Regions from separate parts of the Vibrio pelagius genome, predicted to be linked through region 1. Evidence: predicted binding sites of a transcription regulator. Region 1 holds the regulator's gene; each other region holds the start of a gene.

Region 1 (7,649 bases):
CACTGGCTCACCGTTTTTACTCAGTGCGCGACGTGGAATATCAAACGTCCATTCACCAAAGCGAACGATTGACGCGTCTTCCGCCTGCTCAGTTGCATCTGATGGTGACTTGCGAGCCGCAGAAATTCTCCAAAGTAGGTTTTTCACTCGAACCAATAATTCGCGAAGTTCAAATGGTTTGGTAACATAATCATCTGCGCCCATCTCTAGGCCTACAATTTTGTCGATGCTATCCGTGCGTCCAGTAACTAAAATAATCCCAATGTCTGATTGACTGCGTAATTCGCGAGTTAGCATCAATCCATCTTCGCCTGGTAAGTTGATGTCCAGCATAATGAGATCTACGTTATTTTCTTCTAAAACATTTCTCATTTGAGCGCCGCTTTCTGCTTCGCTTACTGTGTAACCCTCATTCTGGAAATATCCAACTAGCTTACTACGGGTTACCACATCATCTTCAACGACTAATACGTGATAGCTCATCTACACCACTTTTCTTATTTAATAGTTTCAGTGACCATTCTATTCATAACTAGTAACAATTCTAGTAGTAGGTAAGATAAAAGCCAGAAACCTGAATTTTTTTTGATACAAGACAATCTTAAACCTTGCTATTTAACCCCCATCGCAATTCAATATAGGCATTACTACTAACGAGTGACTTTGCAGTTAGCAAATACAAGGGTTAGTAAGCCTTCGTACCGCAGATATTACGAAAGACGATATTAGGATTATTGAGATGAAAGAAACCAAAGCGTTCAATGAACAACGAGCTGAAATCTACTGGTGGCTATCGAGCCTGTTCGCGAAAGAACTGACTCAAGAAGAATTGGACAAATACCACTCGGTTGAGATTCGTTCGTTTTTAACCGGCCTCGGCGACAACGAGACGCTTAAGCCATCAATCAATAACCTAGTAGATACACTTAACCGATTACAGAACCGTGAAGATGCTCAATTAGAGCTTTCATCCGATTTTTGCGAGCTGTTCTTAAAGTCGGATAAGTACGGTGCTCTGCCGTACGCTTCTATTTATCTAGACAAAAGTGGACTACTGAATGCAAAACCAGCTCAAGACATGGAAGCCATCATGGCGTCTTACGGCATCGCCGTAAACCAAGATCTGAAAGAGCCTGCTGACCACCTAGCCATTGAGTTAGATTTCCTGGGTAACATCATTATTCGTTCCAACGACCTTGAGAGTGAACAAGATCTAGAAACGGCTTTCGCTACACAACACGAGTTTGTTGAACGACAGCTCCTTAGTTGGGTTCCACAGTTCGCAGTAAAATGCCGTGAATTTGATGAGTTTGGTTTTTACGCATGTGTTGCAGAATTGCTAGTCGCTTTCTGTAAACTTGATACACAATATTTAGCTGGTGAATAAATTCACTGATGACTAAGGGTACAATTTAGGTAGAATGTGACAACTCACCCAGATTTCTGGGTGAATTTTATTGCGAGTATTTTCTAGTCAGTCTAAAATTGTGACCGCAAACGATAAAATATGAAACATTCTCGAAATGCTATGCTTTAAATTAGCTAAGAGCATTTCGGTGTTAAGACAAGCCGCTCTCATAAGCGGTTTTTTGTTTTTTAGCACTTTAGTACCGAGAGAGCCCTCCATATTCTAAGCTCTTGTTCTGGTAGCTTTAAACGGCTACTTGCTCCGTACTGCTGAGGAAGTAGCTATCAATAGGATAAAGCCATGGCAACTATAAAAGATGTCGCTCGCTTAGCCGGCGTATCAACAACCACCGTTTCTCACGTGATCAACAAGACACGTTTCGTCGCAGAAGCGACTCAAGAAAAAGTAAACAAAGCCGTCGATGAACTAAATTATGCACCAAGTGCTGTTGCTCGTAGCCTGAAATGTAACTCTACGCGCACAATCGGTATGCTAGTGACTCAATCAACCAACCTATTCTTCTCTGAAGTGATCGATGGAGTAGAGAGCTACTGTTACCGTCAAGGCTACACGCTGATTCTATGTAACACAGGTGGTATCTACGAGAAGCAACGCGACTACATCCGAATGCTTGCTGAAAAACGCGTAGACGGCATCTTGGTAATGTGTTCTGACTTAACTGAAGAACTGCGTGAAATGCTTGACCGCCACGCAGACATTCCAAAAGTTGTTATGGACTGGGGCCCAGAGAGTTCACAAGCGGATAAAATCATCGACAACTCAGAAGAAGGTGGCTACCTCGCCACTAAATACCTGGTTGAACGAGGACATGAACGTATCGCTTGTCTAAGTGGACATTTGGATAAAGCGGCATGTGTAGAGCGTATCGCGGGTTATCGCCGTGCTCTTGAGGAAGCAAACATTCAAACAGATGACAGTCTAATTCTTGAAGGTAACTTCGAATGTGACACCGCAGTTATCGCGGCAGATAAAATCGTTGCAATGGAGAATCGCCCGACAGCAGTATTCTGTTTCAACGATACGATGGCACTTGGTCTTATGAGCCGTCTACAACAGCAAGGCATTAAGATCCCAGAAGACATTTCAGTGATTGGTTACGACAATATTGAGCTGGCAGAGTACTTCTCACCACCGTTGACAACTGTTCACCAGCCAAAGCGTCGTGTCGGCAAAAACGCATTTGAAATCTTGTTGGAACGCATTAAAGACAAAGATCACGAAAAACGCGTGTTCGAAATGCATCCAGAGATCATTGAGCGAGCTACAGTTAGAACGTTAAAATAACGTAAACTTTAGAAAAATCTAATAAAACGCACCGCTTGGTGCGTTTTTTTTATTCCGACAAAATAAAAACCTTGTTGCATATAAATACAACAATTAACTGAATTAAGATCACATTTTGGAATAACAAGTGTGAACCTCATTCAACAAAAAACTTTATTCTTCGTTATACAGTCACGCACAGGGCAAATCACTTGAAAGGGTGAGACGCAAAGCCTCCGGCCTAACCCATTATTGGTATGGTAGCGGGGTTACCGATGGCAAAATGCAGTATTTCCTACCTTTAGTAGTAATTTACGGCTTATTGACAATTTTATTGCGACATTTTGCTAATCTCTCGGACCTGCTTATTTGGTGGCGTAATTCAAATACACCGAGATAAACAATATGGATAAACCGATACTCAAGGACTCAATGAAGTTATTTGAGCCACTTGGAAAGATTAAGTCACGCTCAATGTTTGGCGGTTTTGGCCTCTTTGCCGACGACACGATGTTTGCACTGGTCGTTAACAATCAATTACACATTCGAGCTGACAAAAATACTACTTCAAAATTTGAACAACAGGGTTTCGAACCTTACGTATACAAAAAACGCGGATTCCCAGTCGTTACTAAGTATTTTGCTCTTCCAGAAGACCTCTGGCAGACTCAAGAACGTATTATCGAACTGGCAAAAACGTCCCTTGACTGTGCCAAAAAAGAGAAGCAAATCCAATCATCGGCGAAGCCTACACGATTAAAAGATTTGCCCAACCTTCGGCTTGCCACAGAGCGTATGTTGAAAAAAGCAGGCATCGATACCGTCGAGAGCTTGTATGAGTCTGGTTCTGTTAATGCGTACAAAGCAATAAAAGAGTCTCACTCGTCCAGTGTCAGCTTAGAGCTGCTTTGGGCACTTGAAGGTGCCATCAACGGTACTCATTGGTCGGTCATACCTCAACAACGACGCGATGAGCTTATCAACTCTATTAATTAAGTCCAAATCACTTAATTGTCAAAAGCCACATTGATGTGGCTTTTTTTATTTTCTATTGAAAGTTAATCTCTCCTCCTCCTGTCTAACTATACTAACTACAAGCAAAAAATTTAGGGACGCTCTCATGAGTAAGAAAATGATTTTAGGCATAATTTTAGTTGCCACGATAGTGATACTGGCTGTCAACTTTGGCCAGTACTTAACGCTTGAAAATGCCAAGGCTCAACAAGCACTTCTAAACGGCTACATAGAGAGTCATTTTGTTGCAGCAGCAGCAACCTACTTCATTCTCTATGTAATGATTACCGCATTTTCAATTCCAGGTGCCGCGGTGGTTACGCTGCTCGGTGCGGCTCTATTCGGCTTCTGGACCAGTTTGTTACTCGTCTCGTTTGCAAGCACTATAGGTGCAACACTGGCGTTTTTGAGCAGCCGTTTTCTATTACGAGACTGGGTACAAAGTAAATTTGGTGACAAGCTGTCTACCATCAACCAAGGTGTAGAAAAAGACGGGGCATTCTACCTATTCTCTCTACGTTTGATTCCGGTATTCCCATTTTTCTTAATTAACTTACTCATGGGTTTAACACCTATCTCCGTAGGGCGTTACTATTTAACCAGTCAGTTAGGGATGCTTCCTGGCACTGCCGTTTACTTAAACGCAGGTACTCAACTGGCAGAGATCGAATCTCTATCAGGTATCGTATCTCCTTCTGTACTCATCTCTTTTGCACTACTTGGGGTGTTCCCAATCGCCGCAAAATGGATTATGGGTAAGTTTCGTTCGGCACCAATAGTAGAATAGACAAGGAAAGTGGATGAAGATCTTCAGTGCTGCAAACCCAACTGAGGCTCATATAATCTGTGGGCTGCTAGAGAGTGAAAAGATTGCCTGTGAGGTGCGTGGAGAAGGGTTGTTTGGTTTGAAAGGAGAAATCCCCTTCTCTGAGGAAACAGACCCATATGTGTGGCTCTACGAGCCTTCTGACGCGCCTGCGGCATTGAATCTCATTAACGCTTATAAGAAACAACAAGACTCCATCATCTATGAAGAGTGGCGTTGCAGCCAATGTCATGAAATCAATGAAGCCCAATTTGGCTCATGTTGGCAGTGTGGCTCACCCTGCCCTGAAACATGAGTTAGCAAAAGGCGCTTAAAAGTCCAATCTCCAAAAGCTCATTCTCCAAAAAGAAACAGGAAGCATCATAGCTTCCTGTCTTTGTATCTTGCTCGGTGTCGTGAGGGATGCCCCATCACAATCGCACTATTTGATTTGCTTCTGAATAAACGCGATTGAACGCTGATTAAACTCTTCTGGCTGCTCCACGTTACAAACGTGACCACAGTTAGCAATTTCCACCAGCTCGCTCGACTTATGAGCCGCTACCATCTCTTTCACAGGCTTAATGAACATATAGTCACGCTCTCCCATCAGGTACAAAGTTGGTATAGGCAACTCTCGTTCTTTGAAGTAACGCATCAACGGATTAACATCAGCAGTAAGAATAAACCAACGCTTAAACTCTTTCTGACACAACTTTTTCGCTTCACGGATAAAAAGGTGTCTCGACTCTCGCTGGCTCTTTTGCGGCATCACAATGTAAGCAAATAAGCTATAGAGCCACATATAAGGAATAATATGTTTACTGAGGTTTCCGAGTTTAACCAAAACTTGAGAACGTGTATTCAAACGCGTTACAGCGCCACCGAGTACCATCGAACGCACACGTTCCGCAGCCAACTCAGCCACATTTCGCACGATAATGGTTCCAAGAGACATTCCGACAAAATGTGCCGAACGGATCTTGAGGTGATCGAGAACTTTAAGAATATCGAGGGTTACCGCTTTAAAGGTGTATCGGTTGCTGATCAACTCTTTTAAGAGATTGTCAGACTTGCCATGCCCTCTTAGGTCAATCAACAACAAATTAAAGTGCTGTTTGTAAGCTTTGATCTGCTTAAACCAAATGGACGAGCTCCCACCAGCACCGTGGACAAAAACGACCCACTCATCACTGGTCGGGTGATTGAATGTTTTATGGAATAATAAACTCTCAGACATACCTATCGCTTTAATTCTACTTATTTGCTTGGACACCGCTGTTAGGTGCTCGGTAATCATAGCACGCTATTAAACCGATTAAGTGATGGTAGTGTCAATCATCTTATCAACGTTCTGAATAGCTCGACCACAATTACTCCTAAAGCACTAGGCGGAGCGATTGTTCACGCGACAGGAAAAATAAAGGTGTTCACAATGGAACACCTTACTTTGCAAATAAACGAATTAAAATGCTGTGTGATACATATCTAGATAAGATCTAGCGGCATCTTCCCAGCAAAAATTCTGTTGCATTGCATAAAGCTGAACTCGACGAACTTCTGCAGGTTTTTGCGCATAAAGCAGCAGAGAGCGATGCAGTACAGAAAGTAGAGCCTGAGGCGTTGGCTCTTTGAACGCGAAGCCGGTTGCCTGTTCTGGGTTGTCATCGTAATGATTAACACTGTCTTTCAAACCACCCACCGAACGAACAATAGGCAATGTGCCATAGGCCATGCTGTATATCTGATTCAAGCCACAAGGCTCAAATTCAGATGGCATTAAGAAAAAGTCTGAACCGGCTTCAACTAAGTGAGCCAACTCATTGTTGTAAGCTTCAACAAACGAAAACTTCTCTGAATGCAACGCGGAAAGCTCTTTAAGTTGACTTGCCAAGACAGGGTCACCAGTACCAACAATCACGATTTGCAGCTCATTTTTGAGAAACTCTTCAATGATCGGTATTAAATAGTGGACACCCTTCTGATTGGTTAAGCGACACACCATGCCATACACAGCACAATCAGTTTCAGGTAAACCAACTTCTTGTTGTAACTTTTGCTTACAGGCAGATTTTCCCTGTACCATACTGTGCTTCGTCGCTTTATATTTGCGCGGTAGATACACATCCGTTTCAGGGTTCCATGAACCGTAGTCACAACCATTTAAAATACCAAATAGGTCATCAGAACGTTGTTGGAACTCTCGCGCCATGCCATGACTTCCAAGCTCTGTTTTGAGCTCTTCAGCGTACGTTGGGCTAACAGCATTGATCTTGTCTGCGCACATCACACCAGCCTTTAACATTGTGACATGAGTGTCACTGACTGCGGCTTCAGGCACATGTCGACTGTGCATTTCCGGTAGGTTTTGCAGCTCCTCGTAAGAAAACACACCTTTAAAGACAGCATTGTGTATCGAAATAACACTGCGCATCCCTTTAAAAAAATCATGATCTTGATAACGAGACTTGAGTAAGTACGGAACAAAGCCTGTGTGCCAATCGTTGGCATGAACAATATCAGGTTGAAAACCTAGCTTTGGCAGCATATCTAAACAAGCGGCGCTGAAAAATGAAAATCGCTCACCATTATCAGCGTATGCCTGGTTGTGCTTAGCATACATCTCGGCGCGGTTAAAGTACTGTGGACATTCAATACCAAAAACTTGAACGCCCTCAACACTTAATTTCTTAACTTGATAAGCAGTATGAGGCCAGTGATCGAGCTCAGTCGTTAGAATCACTTCTGCTGATTCAATGTTTGGAATTTTGCTGTATGCGGGGATGGTCACTCGAACGTCCTGTTCGAGTGTTTGCAACGCTTTAGGCAGTGCCTTGGCTACATCAGCCAAGCCACCACTTTTTATTAAACCTTCAACTTCAGACGCTACAAAAAGTACCGAGAGAGTTTTAGTAACCAACTCTTGCTCCTTTAGGGATGACTACCACACCATCTTCGGAAACGTGGTAGTGCTTTTTATCTTCTTTCAGATTCACACCGATTTGAGTACCCGGTGCGATATCTGCATCTTTATCGACGATGACACGACGAAGGACACAGCCTTCACCCACTTTAACGTCGCCAAGTAAGATACTTTCGCTGATATCACAAGCAGATGCAATATTACTACGGAAACCA
Region 2 (7,649 bases), 1.1 Mb from region 1:
GCAACCGAAGAAGAGCTACTCACTCTAGTTGACCAACTGAACGAAGATCCAGAGATCGACGGTATTCTTGTTCAGTTACCTCTTCCTGCCGGTATCGATAGCACACACGTGCTAGAGCGTATAACGCCAGAAAAAGACGTTGATGGTTTCCACCCATACAATGTTGGCCGTCTGGCACAACGTATCCCTAAGCTACGTTCTTGTACGCCAAAAGGCATCATCACTCTGCTTGATCGCTACAACATCGACCTACGTGGTAAGCACGCGGTTGTTGTCGGCGCATCAAACATCGTGGGTCGCCCTATGACTCTAGAGCTACTTCTAGCGGGTTGTACGACCACGACTTGTCACCGTTTCACCAAAGACTTGGAAGGTCACGTTCGTCAAGCAGACGTTGTTGTGGTTGCGGTAGGTAAACCTAACTTCATTCCGGGAGCGTGGATCAAGAAGGGTGCCGTGGTGGTCGATGTGGGTATCAATCGCCTAGAGTCAGGCAAATTGGTGGGTGACGTGGAATATGATGTCGCAAAAGAGAGCGCAAGCTTTATCACTCCAGTTCCGGGTGGTGTTGGCCCGATGACGGTTGCAAGCCTTATCGAGAACACAATGATCGCTTGCGAGCAGTTCCACTCTAACAAGTAACCACTGCCTCAAATCGCTATTATCTCATGTAGCCATTGCTTCAAATAATGAAAAGCCGCGATAATCCGTCGCGGCTTTTTTTGTTAGCTATTCACTCAAGTCCCCATCACTTGGAAGTGATTATAACGACAGTGCTACACCTGCAATCGAAGCACTCATCAAGTTCGCTAACACACCTGCACAAATCGCGCGGAAGCCGTACTTAGAGATGAATGAGCGACGCTCTGGTACTAGGCTACCCAAACCACCGATCAGAATCGCCATGGTTGAGATGTTAGCAAAACCACACAACGCAAAAGTAACGATAGCTTGAGAGTGTTCGCTCAACACTTCCTTCGCTTCCATCAGCTGGATGAAGGCTACAAACTCATTCACAACAATCTTGTTACCGATCAGTGAGCCCGCAACAATCGCTTCGTTCCATGGCACACCAATCAGCCATGCAACGGGTGCAAACACATAACCTAGGATAAGCTCGAAGCTTAGGTCCACGCCGAACCAACCTCCAACTGCACCTAGCATGCCGTTCAGCATTGCAATCACACTGACAAAGGCAAGAAGTGTTGCACCCACTGCGACTGCAATACGAAGTCCAGACATAGCCCCATCTGCCATTGCCTCAACTACGTTGGTTGCTCGTGGAATTTCTACATCTGACTCAATGCTCTCTTGAATCTCATTGGCACTACCTGGAACCAAAATCTTCGCCATCAGTAAGCCTGCAGGCGCAGACATGAATGCCGCTGCAATTAGGTAGTTCAGATCTACGCCCAGAGACGCATAGCCTACTAATGTACCGCCAGCTACCGATGCCAAGCCACAAGTCATTACCGCAAACAGCTGAGAATCAGTCATATGCTTCAGGTAAGGCTTAACCACCAGTGGTGCCTCAATCATGCCAACGAAGATGTTCGCCGTAGCAGAAAGAGACTCCGCTCGGCCTGTACCCAGCAGCTTCTGCAATGCGCCGCCAATTAGGTTGATCACTTTTGGCATGAAACCAATATGGTACAGACCCGAAATCAAAGCTGAGAAGAAGATAATGATACCAAGAACATTGATAGCAAATACAAAACCACTATTGGTTAGGCCACCAAATAGGAAGCCGATACCTTCTTGACCATAATTGATTAAGCTCGACACTGCTCCTGTAACACCATTAAGCACTTCTTTGCCCATAGGCACGTAAAGTACAAGCAGTGCAAAAGAAACTTGTAGTAGGAAAGCAAGAGACACCGTTCTCAGCTGAATATTTTTTCTGTCCGTAGATAGTAACCAAGCGATTACTAAAAGAGTAATGATTCCAATTAGGGATGCCATGTGCGTCAAACCTGAAAAAGTTGTAGTAGGAAAGGCGACGCATTGTATAGAGGAAATCGTTTGCGGCAAGTTGCGGTTGTTACATGGATGTTGGTTCAACAGGCGATTTTAACCCGAAATATCTAACCTATTGAATTAATTGAAACTATATTGATTGTTTTTAATACTTTTTCCATATGGAAATTATATTTTCAAAAACAGCGACAGTTAGCGGTGTAATTCAACACAAGTTTTCAGATTTTGATCCCAATAAGTTGGAGAGCCAATATGCTGTTTAAGAAACTCAATCACGGTCGATAGTTTTTTCGGCATGTTCTTGCGGCTCGGATACACGGCAAAAAATGGCATGATTTGGCTCGCTTTCCATTCCGGCAAGACTTGAATCAATTGCCCACTACGAAACTCCTCTTTGACGAGGTAAGTCGCAAGATAAGCAATTCCCCACCCTGCCACAGCCGCGTCTCTTACCGCCTCTGCGAGATCGACAGAGTAATCACCACTTACGGTGACACATAAACTTTCTTGTCCGTTATCGAACGCCCAAGAGGTGTAATCACGCTCACGGCTACGATAGATAAGACAGTTGTGGTCGCTCAGCTCCGAAGGGCAACTTGGTGTGCCGGCTTTGATCAAATAATCCGGTGATGCCGCCACCACAAACTGGCTGTCTGCTAATCGCTGGGCAATATACCCTTCTGGCAATTCTTCATTATTGGTGATCCACAGATCCAAACGCTCTTCAATCATATCCACTTTATAATCGAACAGGTGAATCTCGACTTTGAGCTGTGGATAGAGCTGACGCAACTGATCGATAGCGGGAATGACATGCAAAGTACCAAACGATTGAGAGATCCCAACTCGCAACTTACCGGAGACATCATCGCGCTGACTCTCCATATCCATTTGCGCAGCTTTAAGCGTGCCAAATAACTGCTCACAGTGCTGATAAAACACTTCGCCTGCTCCGGTCAGCGTTAGGCTACGTGTCGTACGCTGAACCAGTTTAATCCCAATGTTGTCTTCCAACAGTGCAATCTGCTTACTGATGTGTGATACCGATACATTGAGACTCTTCGCTGCATTAGTGAAACCACCGTGTTTGATCAAGGCGTGAAAGATCACCATTTGCGCCGCTCTGTCTGTTAACACTCCGCTTGCCCTCTATCTATCTTTAAGAAACGGCCTATTCTAAAAAGACCATTTATCTGAAAACACCAAAACAAAAGGACTCCGAAGAGTCCTTTTTAATCTGTTGGCTTGCGCCACTTTGCCTTGGCCAATGTGTTTAAACTTGAGCTATTTAAACTTAATTCGATCAGCGAGGTGACTCACTGCCAGTGCAAAGTAGTACGAACGATTCCACTTCATCAGTACATTGTAGTTGTTGTAAACCAAATAAGAGCGCCCGGTTTGGTCGTCTGGCATGATCAGCCAAGCTTTAATATCTTCATCAAGCTTGGGCAGTGGGCTGCCATCAAAGCGCGTAATACCCAGTTTTGACCACTCTTGAAGGTACTTACCTTTCTCTTCCGAGCGGCCCTGTATATCTAAAGAGATATTCGCAGGCACTTTAACCTGCCTTCCCCATGTGTACTTATCATCCCAACCAGACTGGCTCAGATAATTCGCTGCTGAAGCAAAAACATCGGCTTCGGTATTCCAGATATCTTTCTTACCGTCACCATTACCATCCGCCGCATAAGCTAGAAAAGAGCTTGGCATAAACTGAGGTTGCCCCATCGCTCCAGCCCATGACCCTTTCATGTCTTGAGGCTCAATATGTCCCTCTTCAAGAATGGTCAGTGCTGCCATCGCTTCTTTGGTAAAGAACGCCTCGCGACGACCTTCGTAAGCCAGGGTTGTTAGCGCGTCAATAACACGATAATTGCCCGTAAAAGTACCAAAGTTACTCTCGACGCCCCATAATGCAACGATAAAGCGAGGTTGAACACCATACTCGTCACCGATGCGTTTCAACTCCGTATAGTGCTTATCGTAAAGCGACTGCGCTTGTTTCACCTTCCAAGCAGGAACCGCTCTTGGGATGTACTCGTCGAGCGTCAGTTTTTTCTCTGGCTGATTTTTATCCGCCTTCACTGCACGCGGTTTAAATGTCACGCCATCAAAAGCTTGGTCGATGATCGATTGAGAGATGCCTTGCTCTGAGCCCTGCTGTTTTAGCTTTTCAACAAACTGCTCAAAACTCAACTCGTTAGCGTGTAACGGAGCCACTGCACTGCCAGCCAACAACGCCGACACGGTAATTAGGGTTTGCGATAATTTACTCAACGATCATTCCTCCCTGAATAAGGTGAGTACGACTACTCTTCATCTTGAGTGTTTTGTTGAGCTTTACGCTCCTTGTACAACTCAAGTTCATTCACTGGTGGTGGCGGCAATTGTAAAAAGAAGCCGTCGGTTTCTAAAGACTCACGAACTTTATCGATGTTCACTTGCGCCAGTTTACGACCATCCATCTTGATGACCATTACGAAGGTAGGTTTACCAAACATTTCCATCAATGCGTCAGGAACTTGTGAAAAATCATCCTTTTTAGGGATATAAAGGTATGTTCCTTCTTTTTTTGAGCTTTTATATATAGAACACAGCATGACAAACCTTTTTTAACTGTTTATGACTACAAAACTCTCACATGCGAGATCAATAGTTTATGTTGGTGAAATATTGGGAACAAAACGTCCATTTGACAACAAGATCACTTGCTGTGCTTGGTCTGGGAATATAACATGATAAACCTAGTTTCAGGCAATGCCCTTTATCGTAAAGATGAAAGAAATTGTAGCCAACCGTTATTGAGGTCCTGTAGTTTTCGATGTCTAGTAACCCAGATTTAAAAGGTAGCAGCTTTACGCTATCTGTTTTGCACTTATCCGATGATAACGTCGAAAATGCAGCGTCATTCCTTCAAGAAAAAGTCGACCAAGCACCAAACTTTTTTGCTGCAGCTCCTGTGGTCATTAACATCAGTCAAGTTGCTAGTGATATAGACTTCCTTCAACTTAAAAACGGCATCTCTCAAGCAGGTATGATCCCTGTCGGCGTGACGGGTTGTTCTGATAAGCGCATGCAAAACCTAGCAAAAGAAGCTGGTTTCGCTGTGATGACGGCGAGCAAGTCCCCTTCACAGGCTCCAGCTAAGATGGCGCCCACAAAAGTGGTAAGAACTCCGATTCGTTCTGGACAACAGGTCTATGCTAAAGATGGTGACCTATTAATTTTGAGTCACGTCAGTGCTGGAGCGGAAGTGATTGCGGATGGCAGTATTCATATTCATGGCACATTACGCGGCCGCGCAATTGCAGGCGCAAGCGGTCAAACTGAAGCAAAGATTATCTGTAACGATTTACAAGCCGAGCTGGTTTCCATTGCAGGCAACTACTGGCTCAGCGATCAAATTGAAAGCGAGTACTGGCAGAAGAAGACCATGTTCAGCATGGACAACGACGTACTACGTGTTGACGTACTCGCACTATAAAGAAATAAAAGGAAAAAATAATGGCACGCATTATCGTTGTAACGTCAGGTAAAGGCGGTGTAGGTAAAACGACCTCCAGTGCAGCTATTGCCTCAGGTTTAGCGTTGAAAGGAAAGAAAACAGCGGTTATCGACTTTGATATTGGTCTGCGTAACCTCGATCTTATCATGGGCTGTGAGCGTCGTGTCGTTTACGATTTCGTCAACGTTATCAATGGTGAAGCGACTCTGAATCAAGCGATGATCAAAGACAAGCGCACCGACAATCTATACATTCTTCCAGCCTCTCAAACTCGCGATAAAGATGCGCTCACTAAAGACGGTGTTCGTCGTGTATTTGATGAGCTAGATGACATGGGCTTCGACTTCATCATCTGTGACTCTCCAGCAGGTATTGAGCAAGGCGCTCTGATGGCACTTTACTTTGCAGATGAAGCGATTGTGACGACTAACCCAGAGGTTTCTTCGGTACGAGATTCAGACCGTATTCTAGGTATTTTGGATTCCAAGTCTCGCCGCTCTGAAGAAGGCTTAGAGCCAGTAAAAACTCACCTACTTCTTACTCGTTACAACCCAGCACGCGTTACCCAAGGTGAAATGCTGAGTGTGGAAGATGTGGAAGAGATCCTGCACATTTCTCTGCTGGGTGTTATTCCAGAGAGCCAAGCAGTACTTAACGCATCCAACAAAGGTGTACCTGTTATCTTTGATGAAGCGACCGACGCAGGCATGGCTTACAGCGATACTGTAGACCGTCTACTCGGCAGCCAAGTGGACTTCCGCTTCTTGACGGAAGAAAAGAAAGGCATCTTCAAACGACTATTCGGAGGCTAATCAACTATGTCATTACTGGAGTTTTTTCGACCACAGAAGAAAACCACAGCCAACCTAGCGAAAGAGCGTTTGCAGATCATTGTTGCAGAACGTCGTAGCCATGACGATCCTGCGCCTTCGTACCTTCCGCAGCTTAAAGAAGACATCTTAAAGTGCATTGCCAAATACGTTGAGGTTGATCCATCAATGGTTGACCTTACGTTCGAACACAAAGATGACGACATCTCTGTATTGGAACTGAACGTGAAACTGCCAGAAGACGATAAGTAATCATCGCTATCTGCAAAAAAGGTGGAATAAAAAAGAGAACCGAAGTTCTCTTTTTTTACGTCTGTGTGTTCAATAGTCGTGCTATTTAATAGCTTTGTTCAACTTCTCGCCAACCACATCTAAGCGCCAGCCTTGCATCACATCTGGCAATTTTTCTGGGTTGCGATCGTGCTTCCAAACCCAGCTTAATACTTGATTAAGCTGTTTTTTAGACGCGATAAACTCAGTCGCCAAACCACTGTGTTGAGATGCTTTCTTCACTTCATCTTTGAGGACTTTAAACATCTGCTTGTAACCAGGGAAGTCCATCAAACGTTCGACAACCGCTGGATACTCTTCTTCTGGTGTGTGTTCTGCCAGCTTTACGATAGAGCTAATTTTCGCGCCGTGGCGACGCACCGAGCGGAAATCAAAACCTTCCTCTTCCATGCGCTTTGGATTCTTAATAGCAAAACGTGCTACCGCCCAAAGATCTTGCTCTTTGAAAATGAAATTTAACGCTAGGTCGCGCTTAATCGCCTCTTTGAGTCGCCAAGTTGCCAAAGGTTTCAAAATAGCCAGTTGCTTAGGTTTTAACTGCCAAGCCCCTTTAATGTCTAGGTAAGCGTTCTCTGGTTCAATTGAACGAATACGCTTACTAACTTGCAGCTCAGACTCTTGCTGCGCAGCGTCCCACCAGCCAGCTTGCATCACTTTTTCTAGCAGCTTGTTGTACATTGGCAACAAGTAGTAAACATCCGCTGCTGCATAATCAAGCTGCTTTTGAGATAGCGGGCGCGCTAACCAATCGGTGCGTGATTCGCTCTTATCAAGGTCAATGCCAACAAATTCGGACACCAGGGCTGCAAACCCCGTCGATAAACCGTGCCCCAAGAAAGCAGCCATGATTTGCGTATCCACCATTGGTGTTGGCGTACAACCAAACGCATTTTGGAACACTTCTAGATCTTCACCACAAGCATGTAACACCTTCATTACCGAAGCATCTTTCAGTAATGATACAAACGGAGTCATCTCATCCAAGGCGATTGGGTCAATCAAAGACAGAGTTTCACCATCAAATAATTGAATCAAACCTAACTGCG
Region 3 (7,649 bases), 1.0 Mb from region 1:
CGTAACACGCCATCAATACGAAAACGGATCGAGAGTGATTTTTCGAAGGTTTCGATATGAATATCCGAGGCGCCCTCTTTGATCGCTTCACCTAGCATCGCATTGATTAGCTTAATGATCGGTGCATCATCTTCTGATTCCAACAAGTCTTCATCTTGTGGCAGCTCTTCAGCCAACGAGAAGAAGTCGTCGTTATCAGCGCCGATATCTTCCATCAATTGACGTGCTTCCGATGAATCGCGTTGATAAGCTTCGGTTAGCTTTTTCTCAAACTCATCCGAGATAATCGCTTGTGGAGTAAAGCCACTTTTTATCACGCGGCTCACTTCTAGGATCGCGGCGGATTTAAGCGGCTCTACATAGTACAGCACTGGCGGGCGCTCTGGATGCTGATACTCAAGCACCATCTTATAGCGGTTTGCAAAGCTGAATGGCAAACGCTGAAAGCGATGAACAGGCTCAACCATCTCTGCCATTATTTCTCTTCCATTTGATCGATGAAGGCTTGAATTTCTGCTGGGTGGTTAAAGCTCTCACCAAACTTAGGCAGTACTGGAATATTGTCGTCATCCAACAGCTTCAAGCCCTGCTCAGCCTTGAACAGCTGCTCAGCACGAATGAAGTTATATTTACGTTGGGTAATGCCGTCCGCGGACACACCATCGCGAATGATGGTCGGCTTGATGAACACCATTAGGTTTTTCTTCTCAACTTGGGTACTGGTTGACTTAAACAGGTGACCAAGCACCGGAATGTCACCCAGTAGTGGCACTTTCGATTCACTCTCTAGTGCGCGCTCATCGATCAGACCGCCCAGTACCAGCATTTGGCCGTCTTGAACAATCACAGAAGTATTTAATTGACGCTTGCCAAAACGTACGTCGACAGCACCGTTAGCACCCAAAACGTTAGAGACTTCTTGTTCAATATTCAGTTGAACTGAGTCGCCTTCGTTAATTTGTGGAACAACTTTCAGCTTGATACCGACTTCTTTACGATCCACGGTTTGGAACGGGTTATCGTTGCTTGAGCCCGCCGTAGAGCCAGTCAGTACCGGAACCTCCTCACCAACAATGAAAGAGGCTTCCCCGTTATCCATAACGGTAATACTTGGAGAAGATAAAATATTCGAGTTGGAATCGGTCGCAACCGCACTGATCAGTGCCGTCCAATCGCCCATCACTACGCTTACTGCAGCGCCGTTTACACCAGAGAGTGCTGAAGCCAGTGTTGAGTAATCGCCCGGTTCAGTTACATCATATGGAACTCGGTTGCCATTATTATCAGTGTAGTATTCAGTACTTGTTTGATCCTCAGCTTCCTCTAGACCAATCATTACGCTACCAATCGACGCACCGGTATTGCTGTATTGGATCATCGCGCCTGTTTCAAGGTTACCCCATTGCACACCCAAGTTGACTCCATCACCCTCTGCCATTTCGACAATCAGAGCTTCAATCAGCACTTGAGCACGGCGAATATCTAACTGGGCAATCACATCTTGCAGCGCTTTCATGATGTCGGGTTGCGCGGTGATCACCAACGAGTTCGTTCCTGCGTGTGCAGAAATCATCACTTGGTCACGATTGCTGCTACGATTTTTACTTGAACTCTGCTTCTCTGACTGCAAGTTATCTGATACACCCTTAAGCACATCGACTAAGTCTTCTGCTTTCGCGTACTTCAAATAGACAACTTGGTTGTTGCCTTTCGTTGCCATCTCAACATCGAGTTGCTCAATCAGCCTTCTTAGTCGGTTGCGAACTTTAGGATCACCGGAAATCAGAATAGCGTTGGTTCGCTCATCCGCTACCAGCTTAGGCTGGAGGAAAGCGGGTGTGTTTTTCGCATCAGTGGTTTTGTTGAGCGCATCAACGATACGAACCATCTCGGCAGCGGAAGCATTCTTCAGCTCTACCACTTCAATCTCTTTATCACCCGCTTGGTCAACACGCTGAATGATTTCAGCAAGACGGTTCACAACCGCTGCTCGACCAGTAATTAGGATGATGTTGGCAGGGTCGTAGTGGACGACGTTACCCGCGCCTGCATTGTCATTCAGTTGACGCAGTAGTGGCGAAAGCTCACGAACAGAAACATTTCGCACCGTCACCACGCGCGTCACCACGCTATCGCCTTGAATATTGTCGCGGTCGCCGACCACAGGAATAGCAGATGTTTTAGAGTCTTTAGCTTTGATGATCTTCAGTACGCCCGATTCCATCTCAACCACGGCGTAGCCGTAAACTTCCAGAACATTGAGGAAGAAGCTGTAATACTGTTCTTCGTTGAGTACGTCATAACTGCGCACATCAATCTTGCCACGCACCGATGGGTCAACGATGATCGTCTTCTCTAGGTTACGGCCAACAATATTAATAAACTCTTGAATATCAGTGCCTTTAAAGCTGGCACTAAAATCATTAGCGATGGCTGCTGGTGTGCAGATCAAGCTTCCTGCTAATAACCATGCACTTTTCTTAAACCAATGCTTCACGTACTACTCCTACACTCTCGCTTCTCACTAAGCGACATGTTTTAAAATTCGATATAAATGTCATGCTGCTGTCCGTCTCTTTCAACCACTAAGTTAAGTTCGGTCAAATCAGAAATAGAACTAAAAATAGTGCCCATAGCAGCCTGATCAGTCAGGTCTTGTCCATTAAGCTGAGTCGCGATGTCCCCACTTTGGAGCCCAACTGATTCAAAAAGTTCGGGATCTTTTCCTGGACTGACTCGATAGCCAATCACATTGCCGTCGCGTTTCACTTGCGAAAGACGCACATACTGGAAGATTTGTTGCGGGTCTTTGGTGATCGTCGCTTTAATCTCTTCAAGCTTCTCTTCCGCAGAACCTGGATTATTACCACGCACCGATGCCGAAGCGCGAGGCTTCGCTGGTTCTGAAACCGACAAGCGTTTGTATTCGAGACCTTCTAGCATCAAAGTTTCATCGCGGCCTGAGTTATCAATGATCACACGATCAATCAACACCGCTTTAAGCTTGGCACGTGTCCCTTCTATCTCTTCGCTAATACCGTAAGTCGCTTGTTGACCACGGTTGGCAATCACGGCAAGGCTACGCTGCGGATCTGAGCTCGCAACAGCCCCCACCAACACGAGGTTGAGTCGCGTCTTAGGAGCGTCTTGTATAACGGGTTGCTTAACCACTTTTGGTGTTTCAGCACGATATTCACCAAAAAGATTGCTCTTCTGGAGGGAGGAGATATCGAGCGTAGATTGTGGTCGAGAAGATGACGAGGCTTGCGCTTTCCAAGGTGTAATTGACTGGTCTGCAGGGTCAATCAACCAGGCCAACTGACCCAGTATCCATGCAGAAATGGCAATCAATACACAACAGGTTATCAGGCTCAGCTTTTGCTGAAATACAAATCCATTCTCTATTAAGCGGCTCAACAAAGGAGAATTTCCCATGCGATTTTTGAGCTCCAATAACTTCACTTGCCTAAACCCTTTTGTGAAGATGAGAGCGCTAAATCATTAAGCTCTCAGCTTTTTTGTACATAAACGCTACGCCAATTACTGATTTGGCATAGGATCCAAAACTATATCATAGCCTACGCATAAAAAGTCATAACGTGAGCTATTTTGCAGTATGCCTTGAAAAAAAACACATTTGCCACCACTTTAGCTTCTACCAAATGTGATAAGCATCATCTAAGACAAGTTGCGAACTGATTTTACTCAGTTAACCACATTCATTTTTTCACTTAAAAGGCACAGCGCCATATGAAACCTGCTAATGAAGCTGTCAGACTAGATAAATGGTTGTGGGCAGCACGCTTTTACAAAACTCGCTCTATCGCTCGTAATATGGTCGATGGTGGTAAAGTCCACTATAATGGTCAACGCAGCAAACCAAGCAAAATCGTAGAACTTGGGGCGGTGATTTCACTGCGTCAAGGCAATGAGGAAAAGACGGTCACGATCGATAAAATTTCGGATCAACGTCGTGGAGCTCCAGAAGCCCAAACCCTTTATACCGAAACGAAAGAAAGCTTGGCAAAGCGTGAAGCACACGCCCAACAGCGTAAATTACATGCACATAACCCAAGCCCTGAACGCCGTCCTGACAAAAAGCAACGTCGTGACATCATCAAGTTCAAGCATCAATAAGCTAGAAGGAACCGCCAAATGGCAAACAATGTTTTAAATCGCTACCTATTTGAAGACCTATCGGTACGTGGTGAATTGGTACAACTGGACGAAGCGTACCAACAAATTATTTCTAGCAAGGAATACCCAGCGGCTATTCAAAAGCTTCTTGGTGAGCTATTAGTTTCAACGACTCTTCTTACTGCGACTCTAAAGTTTGAAGGCTCTATCACTATGCAACTGCAAGGTGATGGCCCAGTTTCTCTAGCAGTAATCAACGGCGATCACGACCAAAAGATCCGTGGCGTCGCACGTTTCGAAGGCGACATCGCTGATGATGCAAGCCTGCATGACCTAATGGGTAAAGGCTACCTAGTGATCACTATCGATCCTAAGAAAGGTGAGCGTTACCAAGGTATCGTAGCACTAGAAGGCGACACACTAGCAGACGTTCTTGAAGGCTACTTCGCAAACTCTGAGCAGCTTAAGACACGCCTATGGCTACGCACTGGCGAACACGAAGGTAAACCACATGCAGCAGGTATGCTTCTGCAAGTGATGCCAGACGGCACGGGTACACCAGACGATTTTGAACACCTAGAGCAGCTCACGGCAACAGTAAAAAATGAAGAGCTATTCACTTTAGAAGCGAACGAGCTTCTATACCGCTTGTACAACCAAGAAAAAGTACAACTGTTCACTCCACAACCTGTAGAGTTCTTCTGTGGTTGTTCTCGTGAACGCAGCGGTGCCGCTATCGTGACAGTAGATCAAGAAGAGATTTACAGCATCATCAGCACTGAAGGTAGCGTTTCACTTCACTGTGATTACTGTGGCACAAGCTACGCATTCGACAAGAGCGATGTTGATGCTCTGTTCGCAGAAGCGACAGATAAAGGCGACAATACGGTTCATTAATTTACGTCGTTCTAAAAACACGTAATTTAAACCAAAAAGGTCAGCGCAAAGCTGACCTTTTTTGTGATCAAATTGGCGCAAATCCCGTAACATCTCGTAATAAAATCACTGCTTAATTTTAATCAATTAATAATGTTCAAGCCCCTAGCGCAAAGGTTTGCGTACAGGATAGACTAGTTGGGCCAATATGTGACGAGACACTTAAAACCCCACGGAAAATATGGATAATTTTTGAGCTATATCCCTGTTTCCCCCATGTCTCGTTGCTAGCATGGTGAGCAGATAACAACAAAAAATTAATACAAAATCCCTACAAAATATCCTACAAGGAGCACCTATGACCGTTATGGAACATACAAAGGCTGCACAAATCGATCTTACTAAACACGGAATTACTGGCGTAACTGAAGTGCTGCGTAACCCAAGTTACGAGCAGTTATTCGTGGAAGAAACGCTTCCAGGCTTAGAGGGCTACGAAAAAGGCGTAGTGACCGAACTAGGTGCTGTTGCTGTTGACACTGGTATCTTTACTGGCCGCTCACCAAAAGATAAGTACATTGTTAAAGACGATACGACTCGCGATACCATGTGGTGGTCGGATCAAGGTAAGAATGACAACAAAGCGATTACCACTGAAGTGTGGAACGATCTGAAAGAGCTCGTAACGACACAGCTATCTGGCAAACGCCTATTTGTCATTGACGGTTACTGTGGTGCTAACCCTGATACGCGTCTAAGCGTACGTATTATCACTGAAGTGGCGTGGCAAGCGCACTTCGTTAAGAATATGTTTATCCGCCCAACCGAAGAAGAGCTGGCAACATTTGAACCAGACTTCGTCGTTATGAACGGCGCGAAAACAACCAACCCGAAATGGCAAGAACACGGCCTAAACTCTGAAAACTTTGTTGCGTTTAATCTGACGGAGCGTGTACAAATCATCGGTGGTACTTGGTACGGCGGTGAGATGAAGAAAGGCATGTTCGCCATGATGAACTACCTGCTTCCACTGCAAGGCATCGCTTCAATGCACTGTAGCGCAAACGTGGGCGAGAAAGGCGACGTAGCGGTATTCTTCGGTCTATCAGGTACAGGTAAAACAACGCTATCTACAGACCCTAAACGTGAACTTATTGGTGACGATGAGCACGGTTGGGATGATGACGGTATCTTCAACTTCGAAGGTGGCTGTTACGCGAAGACTATTCGCCTATCAAAAGAAGCAGAACCAGAGATCTACAACGCAATCCGTCGTGATGCTCTGCTAGAGAACGTAACAGTACGTGGTGATGGCTCTATCGATTTCGATGATGGCTCTAAAACAGAAAACACTCGTGTTTCTTACCCAATCCACCACATCGATAACATCGTTAAGCCAGTTTCAAAAGCGGGCCACGCGAAGAAAGTTATCTTCCTAACTGCGGATGCATTTGGCGTTCTTCCACCAGTTTCTAAGCTGACTCCAGAGCAAACGAAGTACCACTTCCTATCTGGCTTCACAGCAAAACTAGCGGGCACTGAACGTGGTATCACTGAGCCAACGCCAACATTCTCTGCAGCGTTTGGCGCAGCGTTCCTAACACTACACCCAACCAAGTATGCAGAAGTACTAGTAAAACGTATGGAAGCGGTTGGCGCAGAAGCCTACCTAGTGAACACAGGTTGGAACGGCAGTGGTAAGCGTATCTCTATCCAAGATACTCGCGGTATCATCGACGCAATCCTAGATGGCTCAATCGACGATGCAGAAACTAAGGTAATCCCTATGTTTAACCTAGAAGTACCGCTAGCACTGCACGATGTTGACCCAACAATCCTAGATCCACGTGATACTTACACAGATCCACTACAGTGGGAAAGCAAAGCGAAAGACCTTGCGGAGCGCTTCATCAACAACTTTGATAAGTACACCGACAACGACGAAGGTAAAGCGCTTGTTGCTGCAGGCCCACAACTGGATTAATTGTTCACTCTGCTCTGAGGACAAAGTCATAAGGCTAACCCCCTCTTAAAAACGATATTTTTGTAGCAAGCCCCTCTTTTGAGGGGCTTTTTTGTTGCCGCAGCGCCTATTTTGTTCCACTCTATTTTGAGCAACGAAGAAATGGAAGGTGCGCTAGGAATGAAAAGAGTCATCATGATGGTTGGGATTGTATTGTCTGTCCTCGTCGCAGCTGTTGCAACACTGCTGCTTGGCTTGCAGACCCAATACCGCACTGACATTGCCAATTTCATGCTCAAGCACTCAATCGCTCACCCAATCACAGTCGAAGATGTCGAGTATCAAGCTCCCTACAAACTGACTCTACAAGGCGTTACTGCTGGATCAATCAACGATGAGTCTGAACCTCTCTACTTCGACAAGTTACAGCTTTGGTTTAACCCCAATAGTTTGTTCACCGCGCAGCTAGAACTCGACTCACTGCTTATCAGCGGTGTTCAATGGCGATCTGAAGAGTTGGACTTACTAAAGACGCAGCTCACTCAGCCACAAGTGAAGCTTCATCAACTCGCCATCAACAATCTCGACTTTTCCACACCAGAGTTCAGTGCTCGCGACCTTGATATTCAAATCTCGAACCCAGATTGGACAGACTCACAGCCGTTGTTGCCCA

The links. The regulator PurR, encoded in region 1, represses purine synthesis genes. The targets are predictions, from matches to a motif close to TNANGNAAACGTTTNCNTNA.
Region 2: vsple_RS09785 (NupC/NupG family nucleoside CNT transporter) is a predicted target of PurR. The motif match lies at 2,011-2,030, and genes of this name have one in related genera.
Region 3: pckA (phosphoenolpyruvate carboxykinase (ATP)) is a predicted target of PurR. The motif match lies at 5,180-5,199, and genes of this name have one in related genera.

Annotation. Positions count from the first base shown of each region.
Region 1 is NZ_AP025503.1:1,154,509-1,162,157, reverse strand. It holds gene torR (two-component system response regulator TorR) at 1-483, opposite strand, end outside; gene torD (molecular chaperone TorD) at 740-1,387, shown strand; gene purR (HTH-type transcriptional repressor PurR) at 1,709-2,713, shown strand; cyclic di-GMP riboswitch class I at 2,885-2,969, shown strand; gene vsple_RS05235 (TfoX/Sxy family DNA transformation protein) at 3,098-3,688, shown strand; gene vsple_RS05230 (TVP38/TMEM64 family protein) at 3,813-4,493, shown strand; gene vsple_RS05225 (putative signal transducing protein) at 4,507-4,827, shown strand; gene vsple_RS05220 (alpha/beta fold hydrolase) at 4,954-5,751, opposite strand; gene glgA (glycogen synthase GlgA) at 5,977-7,431, opposite strand; gene glgC (glucose-1-phosphate adenylyltransferase) at 7,421-7,649, opposite strand, start outside.
Region 2 is NZ_AP025503.1:2,263,844-2,271,492, forward strand. It holds gene folD (bifunctional methylenetetrahydrofolate dehydrogenase/methenyltetrahydrofolate cyclohydrolase FolD) at 1-642, shown strand, start outside; gene vsple_RS09785 (NupC/NupG family nucleoside CNT transporter) at 763-1,962, opposite strand; gene vsple_RS09790 (LysR family transcriptional regulator) at 2,170-3,114, opposite strand; gene vsple_RS09795 (lytic murein transglycosylase) at 3,262-4,254, opposite strand; gene vsple_RS09800 (YcgL domain-containing protein) at 4,287-4,577, opposite strand; gene minC (septum site-determining protein MinC) at 4,799-5,461, shown strand; gene minD (septum site-determining protein MinD) at 5,482-6,294, shown strand; gene minE (cell division topological specificity factor MinE) at 6,301-6,564, shown strand; gene rnd (ribonuclease D) at 6,646-7,649, opposite strand, start outside.
Region 3 is NZ_AP025503.1:112,370-120,018, reverse strand. It holds gene gspE (type II secretion system ATPase GspE) at 1-476, opposite strand, end outside; gene gspD (type II secretion system secretin GspD) at 476-2,497, opposite strand; gene gspC (type II secretion system protein GspC) at 2,539-3,435, opposite strand; gene hslR (ribosome-associated heat shock protein Hsp15) at 3,751-4,137, shown strand; gene hslO (Hsp33 family molecular chaperone HslO) at 4,156-5,034, shown strand; gene pckA (phosphoenolpyruvate carboxykinase (ATP)) at 5,372-6,997, shown strand; gene vsple_RS00495 (AsmA family protein) at 7,157-7,649, shown strand, end outside.